Regions from separate parts of the Streptomyces sp. NPDC001922 genome, predicted to be linked through region 3. Evidence: riboswitches for the same ligand, from Rfam matches in the RefSeq annotation. Region 3 holds a riboswitch; each other region holds the start of a gene.
What was found. A riboswitch is a leader RNA that binds a small molecule or an ion and turns the genes downstream of it on or off. The one in region 3 is predicted to bind glycine.

Region 1 (6,638 bases), on a different contig from region 3:
GGGGAGGGTGTCCTCCGCCGTGGCGTCCAGGGCCTCGATGTCCGCCTCGACGCCGAAGGCGCCCCAGACGGCCGCCACCTGGTCACGGAGGGTGGTCTCGTCACAGGCGATGCCGACGAGGTCGGCGTCGACCTGCCGCAGGTTGACCCCGGCCTTGCGGGCAGCGGCCACGACCTCGGCGGCGCGGCCCGGCACCCGGGCGGTCACGGTGTCGAAGTACGCGCCGTGCACGATCTCCACACCCCCGGCCCGCAGGCCCGCCGCGAGCAGCGTGGCGTAGCGGTGGGTACGGCGGGCGATGCCCGCGAGCCCGTCCGGACCGTGGTAGACGGCGTACAGCCCGGCCATGACGGCGAGCAGGACCTGCGCGGTGCAGATGTTGCTCGTCGCCTTCTCCCGGCGGATGTGCTGCTCACGGGTCTGCAGCGCCAGCCGGTACGCCTTGGTGCCGTCGGCGTCGACGGAGACCCCGACCAGTCGGCCGGGGAGGCTGCGGGCGAACGTGTCGCGCACCGCCATGAAGCCGGCGTGCGGGCCGCCGAAGCCCATGGGAACGCCGAACCGCTGGCTGTTGCCGACCGCGATGTCCGCGCCGAGCTCGCCGGGCGAGGTGAGCACGGTGAGGGCGAGGAGGTCGGCGGCGACCGTGACGATCGCGCCCAGCTCATGGGCCCGCTCGATGACCGGGCGCAGGTCGCGCACCTGCCCGGAAGCGCCCGGGTACTGGAGCAGCACACCGAAGACACCGCGCTCGGCGACGTCCGCCGGGATGCCCTCGGAGAGGTTGGCGACGACGACCTCGACACCCGTCGGCTCGGCGCGGGTCTCGATGACGGCGATGGTCTGCGGCAGGCAGTCGGCGTCGATGAGGAAGACGCCGTTCTTCACCTTGCCGACCCGGCGGGACAGCGCCATGGCCTCGGCGGCGGCGGTGCCCTCGTCGAGCAGCGAGGCGCCCGAGGTGGGGAGCCCGGTCAGGTCCGCGACGACGGTCTGGAAGTTCAGCAGCGCCTCGAGGCGGCCCTGCGAGATCTCCGGCTGGTACGGCGTGTACGCCGTGTACCAGGCGGGGTTCTCCATCACGTTGCGGAGGATCACCGGCGGGGTGAAGGTGCCGTGGTAGCCGAGACCGATCATCGGCGCCAGCACCTCGTTGCGCTCGGCGAGGCCGCGCAGCTCGGCGAGGACCTCCGCCTCGGTGCGGGCGTCCGGCAGGTCCAGCTCCCCGGCGTTCTTGATCACGTCGGGGACGGCGGCGGCGGTGAGCTCGTCCAGGGAGCCGTAGCCCACCTGGGCGAGCATCTTCGCCTGCGCCGCGCTGTCGGGTCCGATGTGGCGCTGCTCGAAGGGAGTGCCACGTTCCAGCTGGGAGAGTGGGATGCGATCGGCGGTCATCTGCGGAGGCCTCCTGGTCGACGCGACCTGCGAGGGGCACCACGGCACGGGTGCCCGGACGGCCTCCCCCTCTGTCATCTCGACCTGAGAGCTTCACCGGTCCGCCGGGGCGGTCCGGTTTTCACCGTCGGTGAGGAGGGGTTCCGGCGCAATACACGGCCGATGCCCGCCCTGCTTTCCAGAGTGACCTCGTCCGTGCGGTACGTGTGCCTGAGAGATTCCGGGGAGGATTTGCTCCTTCGGCGCCTCCTATTGCTGCTGGAGGACTCTCCCGCACGGGGTCTGCAGCCATTTGCCAGCGTACCAGTGGCTCTCAGGGCCGGTCGCTCGAGTGGCCGAGGGGCGGAATGTGCCCTTTCGTAGTTCTCGTAGAGGATCTGCGAACAGCGGGAGGGACCGTGCAGACCGATATCGATCCGCGGAGCCTGATCGGCCGCAAGGCATTCGACCTCGACGGAGCGAAAATCGGCACCGTGGACGAGGTGTATCTGGACGACGCGACCGGCCTCCCGGAATGGGCCGCGGTGCGCACCGGCCTGTTCGGGCGTGACGCCTTCGTCCCGCTGGAGCCCAGCGAGATCGTCGACGACACCCTGCGCGTCCCCTACCGCCGCGCGCTGATCAAGCGCGCACCCGACTTCGGCGTCGGCCGCCACCTCTCGCCGGAGCAGGAGCTGCAGCTCTACCACCACTACGGGCTCGACGCCACGTCCCCGGAGGACGGGCCCGACCCCGACGATCAGGACTTCGGGCGGCTGGCGGGCAACGACGACTGACCGCCCGCACCGGTCGCCTCCGGCCGGCCCTCCCCGGCACCGGTCTCCCCCGGGCCGCCGGGCTTCAGCGGCAGTGGCTCGGACGGCTCCAGGGCCGGGTCGTCGACCGGGAAGGTCCGCACCCGGCCGGGCGCCGACCAGGGCTGTTCGAACCGCACGGTGACCCGGCCCACGCCGCTGCCCTGCACCCAGCCGGGCCCCAGCTCCGCATGGCGCACATCGTGCCCCGGCGCCCAGCGACGCGTCTGCTCCACCGCGGTCTCCCCGGCCTCCGGTGCCACCGGGGCGGGCCCCGTCGGCGACTCCTCGGCCCGCTCCGCGTCCGCGGCGGCCGCGGCCGCCTCCAGCGCAGCGGCGGCCTCGGCCGTGGCTGCCTGGGCGAACAGGTCCTCCTGCGTGAAGTCGGCCAGCCCCGTGACCCCGACACCCAGCAGCCGCACGCCCCCGGTGGTGTCCACGAGCTCCAGGAGCCGCGCGGCGGCGTCCCGGATGACCGCGGGGTCGTCGGTGGGGCCGCGCTGGGTCTCGGACCGGGTCAGCGTGGAGAAGTCGTACCGCCGCACCTTGAGGACGACCGTGCGGCCGGACCGCCCGGCCGCGCGCAGCCGCTGCACACAGCGCTCCGCCAGGCGCACCACCTCGGCCCTCACCTGTGCCCGGTCGTGGAGGTCGACGTCGAAGGTGTCCTCGACGGACACGGACTTGGCGTCCCGCTCGGCGATCACGGGACGGTCGTCCCGCCCGCTCGCCATCGTGTGGAGCGAGCTGCCGTGCGCCCGCCCCAGCAGCCGCACCATCTCCTCCTCACCGGCTTCCACGATCTCCCCGACCGTGTGGATGCCGGACCGGCGCAGGTGTTCGGCAGTGGCCGGGCCGACGCCCGGCAGGGTACGCACCGTCAGCGGTGCCAGCAGTTCGCGTTCGGTGCCCGGGGCTATCAGTGTCAGTCCGTCCGGCTTGGCCTGCTCGGAGGCGATCTTGGCCAGCATCTTGGACCCCGCCAGGCCCACCGAGCCGCTTAGCCCGGTGGCGGCCCTGATGTCGGCCCGCAGCCGCTCGCCCACGGCCCGCGCGGAGGCCTCCGAGTCCGCCGCCCCCTCCGCCTCCAGGTCGACGAACGCCTCGTCCAGGCTGAGGGGCTCCACCAGGGGCGAGAGGCCGTGCAGCAGCTCCATGACGGCGTCGCTGACCTGGCGGTACAGCGAGAAGCGCGGCGTCAGATAGGCCGCGTTCGGGCAGAGCCGCCGGGCCTGGGCCGTCGCCATGGCCGAGTGCACCCCGAAGACCCGCGCCTCGTAGGACGCGGTGGCGACCACACCCCGCGGCCCGAGCCCGCCGACGACCACCGGCTTCCCGCGCAGGCTCGGCTTCGCCGCCTGTTCGACCGCGGCGTAGAAGGCATCCATGTCGAGATGGAGGATGGTCGGTGCGCCTCTCACACCCCTGATGCTGCCGTACGGCACTGACAACGGCCCACGGGCGGGCGGCGCGGCGCGTCCGCGGGATCAGCCGGCGCGGTTCCGGCGGCGGGCGAGCTCGTCCGCGGGGTTGTGCCCGATCAGGGTCTCGCCGGTGTCGATCCGCTCTCCGTGGAGCTGGGACAGGGCGCTCTCCACGTCCCGCCACACCACCCCCACGGCGATGCCGAAGATGCCCTGACCGCCCTGGAGCAGGTCCACGACCTCGTCCGGGGACGAGCACTCGTAGACCGTCGCGCCATCGCTCATCAGCGTCATCTGCGCGAGATCGGACCGCTCACGGGCCCGCAGGTGCTGGACGGCGGCGCGGATGTTCTGCAGCGAGACGCCGGTGTCCAGGAAACGCTTCACGATCTTCAGGACGACGACGTCCCGGAAGCTGTACAACCGCTGGGTGCCGGAGCCGTAGGCGGGCCGCACGCTCGGCTCGACGAGCCCGGTGCGCGCCCAGTAGTCCAGCTGGCGGTAGGTGATGCCGGCCGCCGCGCAGGCGGTCGGGCCGCGATAACCGACCTCGTCGGACGGCTCACCCGGCACGGCGGCTGCCGCGGCGGTGTGCCCGGTGGCGGGGTCGACCGCACCTCCGTGGAGCGGAAAAGGGCCGCCCGCCGCTGTACCGTCGCCGGTGCTTCTCACGCCGACCTCCGTCCTTGACCTGCCTTCTCGACGGTAGGCAGTGACCCCGGGTGCGTCAACGATCGCCACACTCGGCACGCCGAGTGATAATCACCCTGAGAGTGGTTTTCCGTGCCCTCTTCGGGGAAAGGCTGACCGGATGGCCCGGAAGCGCCGGCGCACGGCCGCTACTGGCTGCTGGATCCGAAGTCCTCGGGCGAGATCTGGTCGAGGAATTCGCGGAACTTCTCCACCTCGTCCTCCTGCTCGTCCGGGATCGCGATCCCCGCGTCGTCCAGCACACCGTCGCTGCCGTAGATCGGCGTTCCGGTGCGCAGCGCCAGCGCTATGGCGTCGGAGGGCCTGGCACTCACCTCGACACCACTGGCGAAGACCAGTTCGGCGTAGAAGACACCTTCCCGCAGGTCCGTGATCCGGACCTCGGTCAGCTGCTGGCCGACCGCCTCGAGCACGTCCTTGAACAGGTCGTGCGTCAGCGGCCTGGCCGGGGCCATGCCCTGCTGGGCAAAGGCGATGGCGGTGGCCTCCCCGGGACCGATCCAGATGGGGAGGTACCGATCGCCTCCCACTTCACGCAGGAGCACGATCGGCTGGTTGGAGGGCATTTCCACCCGGACACCCACGACGTCGAGCTCGTTCACACAGTAACCCTAGGACGTGCCCGGCCGGTTTGGGTAGTCGGGCACCGCTTCATCAGTGCAGACGGGTCCGCAGCGCGGCCTGGACGAGCGCCGCGTGGAGCCGCACCGACAGGGTCGCCAGCTCCCGCGCGGTCTGCTCGGCGTGGTTCCTCGTCTGCGGATTGCGGTGCCGCCGCAACGGCGCCACCACCTGTTCCACCAGATCCGCCTCCCGGTCGGCGGCGGCCTTCATGACCCGCAGATGCCGCGGCTCCAGCCCGAAACGGCCCAGGTCGCCGACGAGCCTGGCGACCTGGACCGCCTCGATGTCGTATACACCGTCCTCGGCCGGCCCGATCAGGCCGTAGGACTCCCACTCCGCGAGCCGCCCCTCGTCCACCTCGGCGGCCGCCAGGAGCTCCGCACGGCCGATACGGGCCGCGGTGGCGGTGCTCTCCGCCTCGGAGTCCTCCAGCGCCCCGTCGAGCAGCTCACGGGGCCGGGAGGGGGCCGGGAGCTCGACGCGCTCGCCCCGGGCCAGCGCGTCGAGCTGCTCCCGGATGACCTTCAGCGGCAGGTAGAGATCCCGCTGCATGCGCAGGACGTACCCGAGCCGCTCCACGTCCTCCGGGGTGAATTTTCGGTACCCGGAGGGCGTGCGGCGCGGCTCGACGAGCCCCTCCGACTCCAAGAAACGGATCTTGGAGATGGTGATCTCGGGGAACTCCTCGCGCAGCCGGTTCAGCACCGCGCCGATGCTCATGAGCCTGCCTGCCGCTGTGGCGGTGCCGGTACCGGCACCGGCACCGCCCGACGGTGTCTGCGCCATGGCTCCTTCCCTGACGGGTCAGACGCCCCGCTGGCTCGCGTAGAAGACGAGACGGTACTTGCCGATCTGCACCTCGTCGCCGTTGGCCAGCGGAAGCGAGTCGATCCGCTCCCGGTTGACGTACGTGCCGTTCAGGCTGCCGACGTCGGAGACGGTGAACCCGCCCTCCGGACCGCGGCGGAACTCCACGTGCCGACGTGAGACCGTCACGTCGTCCAGGAAGATGTCGCTCTGCGGATGACGCCCGGCCGTGGTCAGGTCGCCGTCCAGCAGGAAGCGGCTGCCCGAATTCGGCCCGCGGCGGACCACGAGCAGCGCCGAGCCCATCGGCAGCGCGTCGACCGCGGCCTGCGCCTCGGGGGAGAGCGGCGGCGCCGTCTGCCCCGTGCTCTCGGACTCGTAGGCCTCCAGGCCCGAGATCGAAATGGTGGACGTCGTCTCCGACGGCCGCTCGGGCTGGGCGCCGGCACGCAGCGGAGCGCCACAGTTGGAGCAGAACCGGCTGGACTCCGCGTTCCGGTGACCACACCTCGCACAAACAGGCAAAGCGGCAAACCCTCCACCCGTACTTGAGGTTGCTGGTTCCTGGGAACCTATGCGGCCCGCACCCGCAGGGTCAACAGCAGACGCGCCGTGCCCTCCGGAAATACCGCCCTCGGCGCCCGCGACCTCGTCGCGGAACAGCGGGCGCTCCTCACCCGCGGCGCTCTCGTCCGCGGTGCGCCCCGCGCGGTGGCGTGCCTCGCTGCCGCCGTCCTCACGTGCGCTCTTACCGAACAACTTTCCAAACAACTTCACGGGCGATTCCCCTTGACCGAAACAGACCCGCCCGTGGGGCAGGATGAACAACCTCGCTGCACACACCGGCCGACCCGGACATCCACACAACGTCCGTGACCGTCAG
Region 2 (6,638 bases), on a different contig from region 3:
GAGATCCGCGCGCCGTAGACCACGCGGGAGAACACGTCCCGGCCGTTCACCGGCTCGACGCCGAAGAGGAAGTCGCCGCTGATGCCGCCCCAGGAGCCGTACGGGGTGCCGAACAGCGGGTCGATCTTCTCCTCGTGGAACTCGTCCGGCGGATGGCCCAGGAGACCGACGATGAGCGGCGCGAACACCGCGACCAGGATCAGGAGGAGCACGACGACGCCACCGGCGAGCGCCAGCTTGTCCCGTTTCAACCGGATCCAGGCGATGCGCCACGGGGAGCGTCCCTGGATCGCCGTGACCGGAACGTCGGCGGCGACGTCGACGGCCGCGGTCTCGACGGCACTCGTGTCGTGCGGTGGTGCGGTCATCGTCTGGGGAACCCCTCTCGGCCGCATGAAACGGCCCACGCCCGCCGCCGGAGCGGCTTGATCACATCAGTGGTGCGAGCTGAACGAGTGGTACGAAAACGTTCCGGAGCGGTCCCAGAGGGCCGACGCCGCGTCGTTGCCGGGAGTCTTCATCGCGGTCTGAGGCCCCGCCAGACTTCCCCGGCAATGGATGCGCAACTGTGATGTGACCAGGCATCCTCCGTTATCCGAACAACAGAACAGCACAAGCGGAACCCGAACCTGGCCATATCCCTTGATATGACGCGAAGTTGCTGCACGTCATGGCATCCCCGGGGGCAGTCGGCAGCCGTGCGGAACGATGCCGTCCGGGGCTTCCGGGGAGGTGCGGAGGGGCCGAAAAGCGTGCCGAGCCGCACAGAATGCGCCAGGTCCCGGAGTCCCGCCGCCGGTTCGGGGGGTTCGGGCTCGGCGCGGTCGGGCGCGGGGAGTTCGGGTTCGGCGCGGTCGGGTTCGGCGCGGTCGGGATCGGCGCGTTCGGGCTCGACGCGGTCGGGCTCGGGGAGCGACGGGGCAGCGGCGCGGACGGCACCTGCGGACGAGCGTCGGGCGGGCGGCGGTCAGTGCGGTCGGCGGTCGGTGCGGTCGGTGCCGACGGGCAGCGATCAGCCCGCCGGTACCGGCGGACGCGGGCCGGGCGGACGCAGGTCAGGCATACACAGCTCAGGCGGACGCCGGCCGGGCAACGGCAGGCCGGGCCAAGGCGGACCGGGCAGGCGCGGACCGGGCAGGCGCGGACCGGGCGGACGCGCCCGCGCCGGCACGGACCGGACGACACCCGGCCGGCCCGCCCGGTGCGGTCAGTACGCCCGGGGTGCCGGCCCCTGCCAGCCCGGCGCGTCCGGGGCACCGCCGGCGGGCGCGGGCGGGTAACCGTAGCCGGGGGCGGGCGCGGTGGGCGGGGGCGGCGCCGCCGCGCCGTAGGCATCCCGGTCGAAGAACGGCCGGGCGTGCGCCCGCAGCCACGTCGCCACCGGGTCGTACTCGTCGGACATCGCGACCGTCGACACCGGAAGCCCGTCCGGGACGGCCCCGATCGACTGCTGCATCATCACCCGCACGGAGTCCACCGCCTGCGGGCCCGTGTCGTACAGCTCCAGGCCGATCGCCAGGTACGGCGCGCCGAGGGCTGGCTGCACCCAGGCGCGGCGCAGCGCCCGGACGGCGGGGGTGCGGTGCGCGTTCTGCGTCAGCAGCGCGTAGAACTGCGGGATCTCGATGGTCGGTTCGGACAGCCGCAGCGGACCGGCGGGCAGCCGGTCCAGCCCGCCGGCGATCCGGCGGAGGTCCGCCCAGGGAATGCCGACGCCGCCGCCCGGGGCGTGCGGGTTGAGCCACAGACCCCAGCGCTCGGGATAGAGGGCCGCCGCGATCTCCCAGCCGGTGACGACCTCGTGGGCACGGTTCCAGCCGCTGGCCGCCAGCTCCTGGGCGGAGGTGACGCAGGGGGCGTAACCCAGCCCGCCGACCTCCATGTTCCCGTACTGGGCGTCCGGTGATCCGGGCCGTCCGTGCCAGAGCAGCATCCAGACCTGCTCCTCGGCAAGGGCGCGCAGCAGGGCCTCATAGGCGTCGTACCGCCCGGGCGTCACCTGCCGCAGCATCTGCTCGACGGCTCCGGCCGCCGCTGCGCTGGCTCCCGCGCTCACCAGACTCCGCCCCTTCTTCCGGCCTGTCGGCACTGTGCGGGGCAGTCCCGCTCCCGCCCGGTCATCCAACCAGCTTACGGGCCGACGGTGGCCCGTCCCGGTGCACCACCGGGGGTACACACGGGTCGCGTTCAGCGCTCCGCGGTGTGGAAGGGGCGCACGCGCTCCAGCATCCAGTGCCCCACGGGGTCGTTCGCGACGTCCAGGAGGACCAATTGCACCGGCCAGGGCACCGGAACCGCGCCCAGCGCACGCCCCAGGGCCTCCATCACCACGGTCCGGTCCTCCGGTTCGCAGCGGATGAGTTCGACGCCGACGAACAGCGCGGGCGCATCGCCCTCGACGCTGGCGAGAGCGCGGCGGGCGGTGCGGACCAGCCCGGTGACGGCGAACTCGCCCGCGGCGGCGGCGAGGAAGTCGACGGGTTCGTCCTGCCAGTCGGGCTCGAAGAGCCGCACCCGGCCGCCCGAGGCGGGCCCGTCGAGCTCGGTCCGGCCGGTCCGGCACAGCTCGGCGACGGCGGCGGGCGGCAGCGGAACCCCGACGGCCCCGCCCGGGTTGACGGCGATGCCGAGCTGCGGCGGGAGGCCGCGGGCGAACTCCCGGGCCGGCGCGACGGTGAACGAGACGTGCGAGCCGACGACCTGGAGGAACTGCTGCTCGGAGCTGAACACCGGGACGTACGCGGCGCCGTCGATCTCGACGGTGGGCAGGTCCAGGTCCCGGCTCTCCCGGCTGCCGCCGTTGGGCAGCGGCACCCAGACATGGCTGCGGCCGAGTACCTCGACCAGCCGGGGTCCGGCGCCGGCCACGCCCACGGAGGCGGCGAGCGCCTCTTCGAGCGCATTGCCGGGGAATCCGCTGCCCGGGGTCGCCCCGTCGGGAAGCGAGGTATAGCTGTGCTGCTCCGTCATGCTCATCGGGCCCCACCACGTCTCGTCCGAACTGCACAGGAACCCTAGCGGTTGCGGGCCCCGGGAGCTCCCCTGGGGGGACCCGGATTTCTGTCGGGAACCTCCAGGACGCGCCGGACCTTTCCGCCATTCCGCGCCGTCCCGTCCGCCGTGCGCGGCCGGATCCTCCGGACGGGGGCGCTCCGGAACCGTCCGGGGCCGCCGCGGACGGCCGGTGGCCGTCGGTGCCGGTCAGTCGAACCCGATGCCGGAGAGCGTGGTCGCGGCCCGGCGGTCCAGCAGGACGGCCGAGGCGCAGCCGTCCGGCAGCCGCCCGGCCTCCAGCTCCCGGACCAGCCGCCCCACGGCGCGCCGGTGCCGGGCGAAGGCGTACCCGGAGACCCCGCGCCCGCGCGAGGCCTGCCCCTCCAGGGCGACCCGCGGCTCCACGTCGAGCAGCGCGAGGTGCAGGGAGCGGCCGCGGCGCCGGGCGTCGCGGGCCAGCCAGCGGCGCACCCAGGCGAGGCTGCCGCAGTCGTGCACCACGACGCTCTCGCCGGAGCGCAGCGCGCGGCGCAGCCCGGCGTAGTGCGCCAGGCGGACGAGGGGGCGGTAGACGGCGTACGGGAGCAGCGCGGGCATCCGGCGCTCCCAGCGGTCCCGGGTGTCCTGCGAGTCCACCCGGTGGACCGGGGCCCCGCCCTGCTCCGGGGCGCCGGCCGCCCGCCGGATCAGGGTGCTCTTGCCGCTGCCGGGCAGTCCGGAGACGACCAGGACGTCCCCGGCGGGGTAGCGCAGCGCGGCGGCCGGGCGCCCGCGCAGCTCCGTGGTACCGGCCAGGCGGCCGGGGCGGACGACGCCCGGGGCGGCCGGGGCGCCCGGGCCCGTCTGGTGGGGCACCGCGCCGAGCCCGGCCCCCGAGGCTGTCGCAAACGTTCCGTGGCTCTGCACCGTGATCGTCCTCCCAGGTCCGGTCACTGCGGCTGCCGCAGAGTTTCAAGAAAAGGTAATGCCATACAACCGCCTTATCCCCCGCCCGCAGGGTCCGAAAGTGTCACAGGCGTGCAATGATGTGCGCGCAAACTCCATACCGGCCGCTTGTAACCCGCGCGGGAGAGTTTCCGGACCGGCAGTGCGCCGGGCGCCGGAGCGCCGAAGGAGCAAGTCCTCCCTTGAATCTCTCAGGCCCCGTACCGCGCAGGCGAGGCACATCTGAAAAGCGGGCCGCCGTGGAGCGGTCCCACCCAAGGTGCAAGCCGTGACCCGCCTGCCGGGTCGTGGCGAACCTCTCAGGTTCCGATGACAGATGGGGAGGCTGTGTTGTTGTCGACAGAGCCTCGCCACCCTTGCTTGGGAGCCTGAACATGACCGATGCACCACGCCGTACCGCCCTCGATGCGCTGCACCGCGGGCTCGGCGCCACCATGACCGACTTCGCCGGCTGGGACATGCCGCTGCGCTACGGCAGCGAGCGCGACGAGCACCTGGCGGTGCGGACCCGCGCCGGACTCTTCGACCTCTCCCACATGGGTGAGATCACCCTGACCGGCCCGGAGGCCGGGGCGCTGCTGGACTACTCCCTGGTCGGCAATCTCTCCGCGCTCGCCCCCGGCCGCGCCCGCTACACCATGATCTGTGACGACCGGGGCGGCATCCTCGACGACCTGATCGTCTACCGGCTGGCCGACGAGGAGTTCATGGTCGTCGCCAACGCCTCGAACGCGCAGGTCGTGCTGGACGCGCTGACCGAGCGCGCGGCCGGCTTCGAGGGCGCCGCCGTGCGGGACGACCGGGAGGCGTACGCCCTGCTGGCCGTCCAGGGCCCGGAGTCCCCCGGCATCCTGAAGTCGCTGACCGACGCCGACCTGGACGGGCTGAAGTACTACGCCGGGCTGCCCGGCACCGTGGCCGGCGTGTCCGCGCTGATCGCCCGGACCGGCTACACCGGCGAGGACGGTTTCGAGCTGTTCGTGGCGCCCGGTGACGCCGAGGCGCTGTGGCAGGCGCTGACGGAGGCGGGCAAGGACGCCGGTCTGGTGCCGTGCGGCCTGTCCTGCCGGGACACCCTGCGCCTGGAGGCGGGCATGCCGCTGTACGGGCACGAGCTGACCACGGACACCACCCCGTTCGACGCGGGGCTGGGCCGGGTCGTGAAGTTCGAGAAGACCACCAACGACGGCCGCTTCGTCGGCCGTGAGGCGCTTGAGGCCGCGGCGAAGCGGGCCGAGGAGGCCCCGCCGCGCAAGCTGGTCGGCCTGATCGCCGAGGGCCGCCGGGTGCCGCGCGCCGGGTACCCGGTGGTGGCCGCCGGCTCCGGCACCGTGATCGGCGAGGTCACCTCGGGTGCCCCCTCGCCCACCCTGGGCAAGCCCGTCGCCATCGCCTATGTGGACGCCGAGTACGCCGCGCCCGGCACCGAGGGGGTCGCGGTGGACATCCGCGGCAGCCACGAGCCGTACGAGGTCGTCGCCCTGCCGTTCTACAAGCGGCAGCGCTGACGTCCCGGCCGGCGGCGCGCCGGTGTCGCGGCCCGTCCGCGCGACCCCGACGTCGCCTGTCACCGGCCGGTCACCCACTGCCGACCGGTTGTCGGGTATCTCTCGTCACCGCCGTCCCATCTGTCAAGACCGGCACCACAGCACGCCCCCTCATCCAGGAGAATCAGGTCATGAGCAACCCCCAGCAGCTGCGCTACAGCAAGGAGCACGAGTGGCTCACCGTCGCCGAGGACGGTGTGTCGACCGTTGGCATCACCTCGCACGCCGCCGACGCGCTCGGTGACGTCGTCTACGTCCAGCTCCCGGAGGCCGGCGACACCGTCACCGCGGGCGAGTCCTGCGGTGAGCTGGAGTCGACCAAGTCGGTCAGCGATCTGTACTCCCCGGTCACCGGCGAGGTCACCGAGATCAACCAGGACGTCGTGGACGACCCCGCGCTGGTGAACTCCGCCCCCTTCGAGGGCGGCTGGCTGTTCAAGGTGAAGGTCAGTGACGAGCCGGCGGATCTGCTCTCCGCCGACGAGTACACCGCCTTCACCGGCAACTGATCCGCCCACCCGTCGCCCGATTGGGATCCTGATGTCGCTTCTCAACCAGTCCCTGCACGAGCTCGACCCGGACGTCGCCGCCGCCGTCGACGCCGAACTCGACCGCCAGCAGTCCACGCTCGAGATGATCGCCTCGGAGAACTTCGCTCCGGTCGCGGTCCTCGAGGCGCAGGGCTCGGTGCTGACCAACAAGTACGCCGAGGGCTACCCGGGCCGCCGCTACTACGGCGGCTGCGAGCACGTCGATGTGATCGAGCAGCTCGCGATCGACCGGATCAAGGAGCTGTTCGGGGCCGAGCACGCCAACGTCCAGCCGCACTCCGGCGCCCAGGCGAACGCCGCGGCGATGTTCGCCCTGCTCTCCCCCGGTGACACCATCCTGGGTCTGAACCTCGCCCACGGCGGGCACCTGACCCACGGCATGAAGATCAACTTCTCCGGCAAGCTCTACAACGTGGCCGCCTACCACGTCGACGAGAAGACCAACCTGGTCGACATGGACGAGGTCGAGCGCCTCGCCAAGGAGCACCGGCCGAAGCTGATCGTCGCGGGCTGGTCCGCCTACCCGCGACAGCTGGACTTCGCGGCGTTCCGGCGGATCGCCGACGAGGTCGGCGCGTACCTCATGGTCGACATGGCGCAC
Region 3 (6,638 bases):
TGGTCCGTACGGCGAGGTGCTCGGCGCGCTCGGAGGTGTAGCGCAGGGGCATGGACCAGCCGGCGCAGTCGGTGAATGTCGCACCGAGTTCCGCGTGGAGGGCGTGCAGGGGTGTCTTCTTCGACATGGTGGTTCCTCTTCGGACCGTGACCGGCCGGGACGGGACGGGACCGTGACCGGTCGGGACGAGATTCGGACCGTGACCGGCCGGTTCAGGACTCGGGCGGTGACCGTCAGGACGCGAACGCTTCGGGAGGCGGGCAGGAGCAGACCAGGTTGCGGTCGCCGTGCGCCTGGTCGACCCGGCCGACCGGCGGCCAGTACTTGTCGGACGTGACGCCCGCCGGGAAGGCGGCCCGCTCGCGCGAGTAGGCGCGGGTCCACTCGCCGGCGATCGCGGCGGCGGTGTGCGGCGCCTGCCGCAGCGGGCTGTCCTCCAGGGACCAGACCCCCTGGTCCACCAGGTCGATCTCCGCGCGGATGGCGATCATCGCCTCGCAGAAGCGGTCCAGTTCGGCGAGGGTTTCGCTCTCCGTCGGCTCGACCATCAGCGTGCCGGGGACCGGGAAGCTCATCGTCGGCGCGTGGAAGCCGTGGTCGATGAGCCGCTTGGCGATGTCGTCGACCGTGACCCCCGTGGCGGCGGTGAGGGGGCGCACATCGAGGATGCACTCGTGCGCGACGAGGCCCGACTCCCCGGCGTAGAGCACGGGGAAGTGCGGCGCGAGGCGGCGGGCCACGTAGTTGGCGCTCAGCACGGCCGTCCGGGTGGCCTCGGTCAGCCCCTCCGCGCCCATCATCCGGATGTAGGCCCACGGGATCGGCAGGATGCCGGCGCTGCCGAACGGTGCGGCGCTCACCGCCCCGATCCCGTCGCGGCGCCCGGTGTCGGGGTGCAGCGGGTGGGTGGGCAGGTGCGGCGCGAGGTGTGCGGCCACCGCGACCGGGCCGACCCCCGGCCCGCCGCCACCGTGCGGGATGCAGAACGTCTTGTGCAGATTGAGGTGGGACACATCGCCACCGAAATCGCCGGGCCTGGCGACGCCGAGCAGCGCGTTGAGGTTGGCGCCGTCGACGTAGACCTGTCCGCCGTGCGCGTGCACCAGTTCGCAGAGCCGGGTGATGCCGTCCTCGTAGACGCCGTGCGTGGAGGGGTAAGTGACCATGATGGCGGCCAGGTCGTCGGAGTGCTGCGCGCACTTCGCCGCGAGGTCGTCGAGATCGACCGTGCCGTCGGGCCGCGACGCCACCACGACGACGCGCATCCCGGCCATGGCGGCTGAAGCGGCGTTGGTGCCGTGTGCGCTGGCCGGGATCAGGCACACATCGCGCCCGGCCCGGCCGTTGGCCTCGTGGTAGCGGCGGATCGCCAGCAGGCCGGCGAGCTCGCCCTGCGAGCCGGCGTTGGGCTGGACGGAGACCTTGGCGTACCCGGTGACCTCGGCCAGCCAGGTCTCCAGCTGTTCGACCAGGGCCAGGTACCCGGCGGCGTCGGTGAGGGGTGCGAAGGGGTGCAGGTCGGCGAAGCCCGGCCAACTGATGGGCTCCATCTCCGTGGTCGCGTTGAGCTTCATCGTGCAGGACCCGAGCGGGATCATCCCGCGGTCCAGCGCGACGTCACGGTCGGAGAGCTTCCGCAGATAGCGCAGCATCGCGGTCTCCGAGCGGTGCCGGTGGAAGACCGGGTGGGTGAGGAAGGGGGATGTGCGCCGCAGGTCCTCCGGAAGCGCCGTCGGAGCGTCGGCCACCGGCCCGTCCGCCTCGTCCCCCACCGCGCCGAAGGCGGCGAGTACGTGCCGGACATGGTCGCGCGAGGTGACCTCGGAGCAGGAGACGCCGACGTGGTCGCCGTCCACCAGCCGCAGGAGCAGCCCCTGGTCGTGCGCCGCCGCGACGATCTCCTCGGCGCGGCCGGGGACCCGCACGAGCAGGGTGTCGAAGAACTCCCGGTGCACCACCGTGATCCGGCTGTCCCGCAGACCCGCGGCGATGCGCGTGGCGTGCCGGTGCGTCCGTCGGGCGATCGCGGTCAGGCCGTCGGGGCCGTGGTACACGGCGTACATCGAGGCGACCACGGCGAGCAGGACCTGCGCCGTGCAGATGTTGGAGGTCGCCCTGTCGCGGCGGATGTGCTGCTCACGGGTCTGCAGCGCCAAGCGGTACGCCGGCCGGCCGGCGCTGTCCACCGAGACGCCCACGAGCCGGCCGGGCAGGTGGCGTTCGAGCCCTTCGCGGACCGCGATGTAGCCAGCGTGCGGCCCGCCGTAGAACAGCGGGACACCGAACCGCTGGGACGAGCCCACGACGATGTCGGCGCCGTACTCACCCGGCGGCACGAGCAGCGTGAGCGCCAGCAGGTCGGCGGCCACCGTGACCAGCGCCCCGCGCTCCCGCGCCGCGGCGGTCACCCGGCGCAGGTCGCGGACGGCTCCCGAGCAGCCGGGGTAGGACAGCACCACTCCGAAGAAGTCGTCCTCCGGCAGCGGTTCGGTGACGTCGATCCCGACGACCTCGACGCCGACCGCGGCGGCACGCGTGCGCAGGACGTCGAGGGTCTGCGGCAGGGTGTCGCGGTCGACCAGGACGCGCGGGCGGCCCTTGCCGGCGACGCGGCGCATGACCGTGACGGCCTCGGCGACCGCCGTGCCCTCGTCGAGCAGCGACGCGTTGGCGGTCGGCAGTCCGGTGAGGTCTCCGACCACGGTCTGGAAGTTGATCAGTGCTTCGAGCCGGCCCTGGCTGATCTCCGGCTGGTAGGGCGTGTAGGCGGTGTACCACGACGGGTCCTCCAGCACGTTGCGCCGGATCACCGCGGGTGTGGTGGTCGCGTGGTACCCCAGTCCGTTCATCGGGACGGCCACGGTGTTCCGGCCCGCGAGCTCCTGCAGTTCGGAGCGGGCCTCGTCCTCGGTGGCGGCTGGGGGCAGGTTCAGGTCGGTCGTGCTCCGGATGCCGCTCGGGACAGCGGCGTCGATGAGGGCGGCGAGCGTCGGGTAGCCGACTTCGGCCAGCATCTTGGTGCGGTCGGCGTCGTCGACACCGATGTGACGGGTGACGAACGCACCCGACGCGGAGGGCTCGGGAAAGGTCATGGTGGGAGGCTCCCTGTGGGGGCACCGCGATCGCGGTGCCGTGGACGGGCGGCCTCCCCGCTCTGTCATCGGTACCTGAGAGCTTCACCACCGGGTCCGGCGGTTTGCACCGTGGGCGCAGGACATGGCGTCCTGTCTTTCCAGAGTCGCCTCGCCGAAGCGGTAGTTGGGCCTGAGAGATTCTGGGGAGAGTTGCTCCTTCGGCGCCCCGCCAGGGTGGGCGAGGGCTCTCCCGCTTCGGTTCGAACAGCGCGATGTGGAGTTGTGCGCCCGGCGGTGAGGCCGGGAGGATGGCGGCGTCGGGGCGGTCAGCGCCCTGACGGCCCTGGTGACGGCCGGGTCACACCGGCCGTCGGACGGGCCCCACGGACAAGCTGGACCGGGCCGACGACGGCGTGCACGGTCAGGGGCGGGACCGGGCCGGACGCCACGGCCGCGGCAGTGACGCAGGTGATCCGGGTGTGGTCGTCGGCCGGAGCGGCGACAGGGATACGGCAGCCATGGAGACGTCCTCGGGTCGAGCACGGGCAGGAGCCCGTGCGGCGAGTGAGCCTCCCCCTCTGTCATGGGCCTGAGAGCTTCGCCGCGGGGATGTCCGCGGCTTGCACCGTGGGCGAGGCGCGTGAACGCCTGCTTTCCAGAGTCCGCCTCCGCCACGCGGTATCGAGGCCTGAGAGTTTCCGGGGAGGATTTGCTCCTTCGGCGCCACGTCATCGGATGACGTGAGCTCTCCCGCGCAGAATCGTCAGCGGTGTATGTGGTTGTCGGGTCTTTCCGGAGGCAACGTACGGGCACCGGAACACCGCCGTCAAGAGTCTGCTCGGTGGACGCGGCCGGTCACGGGACCGGCTCAGGATGTGCGCCCTGAGCTGCACAAACGCTGCTCGGCACGGGCGAGCGCCGGGCTACTCGGAAGTAGTGTCCAGCGTTCGGCCGGACCCTTGACCGGTCGCCGACGGGGACCTAGCCTCACCGCACATCGCCGTTCACCCCGGAGCGGGAGAGCACTGGATCAGCCAGATCCGGTCGCCGAAGGAGCAACACCTCCCCGGAATCTCTCAGGCATCCCTACCGCCCGGTCAGGCAACTCTGGAAAGCAGGCGCCGACGCGCCTCGCCGACGGTGCAAGCCGCGCTCAGCGCGGCGAAGCTCTCAGGCTCATGACAGAGGGGGAGGCTCACTCGGCCGCACGGGCCCCTGCCCGTGCTCGACTTTCGAGGAGCCCCTGATGGCTCTCCCGCCGCCTCTCCCCTGACCACCGCCCACCTGCCGGTTTCCGGGCTGATCGTCGGCCTGCTCCGTGGGCCGGTTCAGCCTCTGCGGGCCCGTTCCGCATCTGTGGCCCGTTCAGCGCACCGACACCGTTCCGGTCGGCTGCCGCAGGTCCGCGCGCAGCCCCACCCTGCCCGCTCGCCCCACCCTGTGGGCGCGTGGCCATGCTCCGAGACACCCCCTGCCCCGTGCCCGTACGGGGTGTGAGTTCCGCGAGGTTTGCCCATGCCTGACAGCAGTGACACCGGCTCGACCACCGGGCCGGCCCGGCCGGCAGCCGGACCGACGCCCTCGCCCGAGGGCGAACAGCACCTCTCCCGCCAACTGTCCAACCGGCACATCCAGCTCATCGCCATCGGCGGTGCGATCGGAACCGGCCTGTTCATGGGGTCGGGCAAGACGATCTCGCTGGCCGGCCCCTCGGTGATCTTCGTCTACATGATCATCGGCGTGATGCTCTTCTTCGTGATGCGGGCGATGGGCGAGCTGCTGCTCTCCAACCTGCGCTACAAGTCCTTCGCCGACTTCGCGGCCGACCTGCTGGGGCCGTGGGCGGGCTTCTTCACCGGCTGGACGTACTGGTTCTGCTGGATCGTCACCGGCATCGCCGACGTCATCGCCATCTCCGGGTATGTGTCCTACTGGTGGCACGACCTGGCGCTGTGGATACCGGCCCTGGCCGCCGTCATCCTGCTGATCGCCCTGAACCTTCCCACCGTGAAGGCGTTCGGCGAGACCGAGTTCTGGTTCGCGCTGATCAAGATCGTCGCGATCCTGGCGCTGATCGTCGTCGGGCTGGTCATGGTGTTCGGTCACTTCCAGGCTCCCGGCGGTGCCGCGGCAAGCTTCTCCAACCTCTGGAACGACGGCGGGTTCTTCCCCACCGGTCCCATGGGGTTCGTCGCGGGATTCCAGATCGCGACGTTCGCCTTCGTCGGCATCGAGCTGGTCGGCACCACCGCGGCCGAGGCGGAGAACCCGGAACGGAACCTGCCCAAGGCGATCAACTCGATTCCGGTGCGCGTGATGCTGTTCTACGTCGTCGCGCTGATCGTGATCATCTCGGTCACGCCCTGGCGCGAGATCAGCGCGGACCGCAGTCCGTTCGTCGTGATGTTCACCCTCGCCGGGCTGGGGATCGCCGCGTCGGTCATCAACTTCGTGGTGCTGACCTCGGCCGCGTCGTCCGCGAACTCGGGCATCTACTCCACCTCGCGGATGGTGTACGGGCTGGCCCGGGAGGGCGACGCCCCGGCGCGCTTCGGCCGGCTCACCGCCAGGAAGGTACCGGCCAACGCCCTGTTCCTCTCCGGAGTGTTCCTGCTCGCCGGTGTGGTCATGGTCGCCATGGACGACTCGATCATCGAGGCGTTCACCCTGGTGACCACCGTGTCCGCCGTGCTGTTCATCTTCGTCTGGTCGATCATCCTGATCAGCTACCTCGTGTACCGCAGGCGCCGTCCGCACCTGCACGAGGCGTCGGCGTTCAGGATGCCCGGCGGCATCGCCATGTGCTACGTCGTGCTCGCGTTCTTCGTGTTCCTCATCTGGGCGCTGACCCAGGAAGCCGACACGCTGCGGGCCCTGCTGGTGACACCGGTCTGGTTCGTCGTCCTCGGCATCGCGTGGGCGGGGATCCGCCGCCGCCCGGACCATGCGGCCCGTGCGGCGGCCTTCCGCTCCGAACTCCACGGTGCGCGGGAGGAGTGATACGGCCACCGGATCCGTCGACCGGCACCGACCGCGAGCGCTGCTCCCAGCAGAGGGGAACGGCGCTCGCGGTCGGTGCCGGTCGGAACGGCCCGCTCTCGGTGTGGTTGCCACTGCACGGCCCGCGCCGCCCGGCGGAGCCGGTGGCTCCGCCGGGCGGCGCGACGGTCACTGCGCGGTCGGCTCGGCGCAGATCCGCTGGAGTTCCCCGGCGGCCCACCGCACGGACTTGTCGTCGTCCTCCAGCAGCGGCAGCAGGACGGGCAGCGCCTCCTGAACCGCCTCGCGCTGCGCCCGGCCCCGGTCGCCCCGGGCGTCCGGGAGGTCGGCGATATCGGGCTCGTCAAGGACTCCCCGGTGTGATGCTTCCGACTCGGCGTCCGGGACACCTCCGCGACAACCCCGGTAACCGCCCGAGCCGTTGGGAGGCTTGGCCGCACCGCCCCGGAACGGTCTGCGGGGCACCCCGCGCAGGAGTCAGCAGCTGTGCGGGAACGGTGAGCCGGCAGGTTTCCTCCTATGCCCTTGCGGGCAGCGGTCGGGAATGATCAGCGATCGATGGTG

Region 1: it holds a riboswitch for glycine, as region 3 does, so the genes downstream of both, gcvP (aminomethyl-transferring glycine dehydrogenase) here and cycA (D-serine/D-alanine/glycine transporter) in region 3, are expected to answer to the same signal.
Region 2: it holds a riboswitch for glycine, as region 3 does, so the genes downstream of both, gcvT (glycine cleavage system aminomethyltransferase GcvT) here and cycA (D-serine/D-alanine/glycine transporter) in region 3, are expected to answer to the same signal.

Annotation. Positions count from the first base shown of each region.
Region 1 is NZ_JBIASV010000007.1:6,195-12,832, reverse strand. It holds gene gcvP (aminomethyl-transferring glycine dehydrogenase) at 1-1,395, opposite strand, end outside; glycine riboswitch at 1,584-1,679, opposite strand; gene ACFYYR_RS13865 (PRC-barrel domain-containing protein) at 1,794-2,171, shown strand; gene ACFYYR_RS13860 (DNA polymerase IV) at 2,135-3,610, opposite strand; gene ACFYYR_RS13855 (MerR family transcriptional regulator) at 3,677-4,285, opposite strand; gene ACFYYR_RS13850 (bifunctional nuclease family protein) at 4,453-4,926, opposite strand; gene ACFYYR_RS13845 (MerR family transcriptional regulator) at 4,979-5,734, opposite strand; gene ACFYYR_RS13840 (FHA domain-containing protein) at 5,753-6,532, opposite strand.
Region 2 is NZ_JBIASV010000006.1:243,799-250,436, forward strand. It holds gene ACFYYR_RS12960 (ABC transporter permease) at 1-368, opposite strand, end outside; gene ACFYYR_RS12965 (enhanced serine sensitivity protein SseB C-terminal domain-containing protein) at 1,208-2,011, opposite strand; gene ACFYYR_RS12970 (enhanced serine sensitivity protein SseB) at 2,188-2,970, opposite strand; gene ACFYYR_RS12975 (AAA family ATPase) at 3,202-3,906, opposite strand; glycine riboswitch at 4,050-4,155, shown strand; gene gcvT (glycine cleavage system aminomethyltransferase GcvT) at 4,314-5,447, shown strand; gene gcvH (glycine cleavage system protein GcvH) at 5,618-5,995, shown strand; gene glyA (serine hydroxymethyltransferase) at 6,027-6,638, shown strand, end outside.
Region 3 is NZ_JBIASV010000018.1:78,376-85,013, forward strand. It holds gene gcvT (glycine cleavage system aminomethyltransferase GcvT) at 1-127, opposite strand, end outside; gene gcvP (aminomethyl-transferring glycine dehydrogenase) at 234-3,092, opposite strand; glycine riboswitch at 3,243-3,337, opposite strand; glycine riboswitch at 3,741-3,837, opposite strand; glycine riboswitch at 4,080-4,176, shown strand; glycine riboswitch at 4,177-4,266, shown strand; gene cycA (D-serine/D-alanine/glycine transporter) at 4,590-6,074, shown strand; gene ACFYYR_RS29265 (HEAT repeat domain-containing protein) at 6,243-6,539, opposite strand.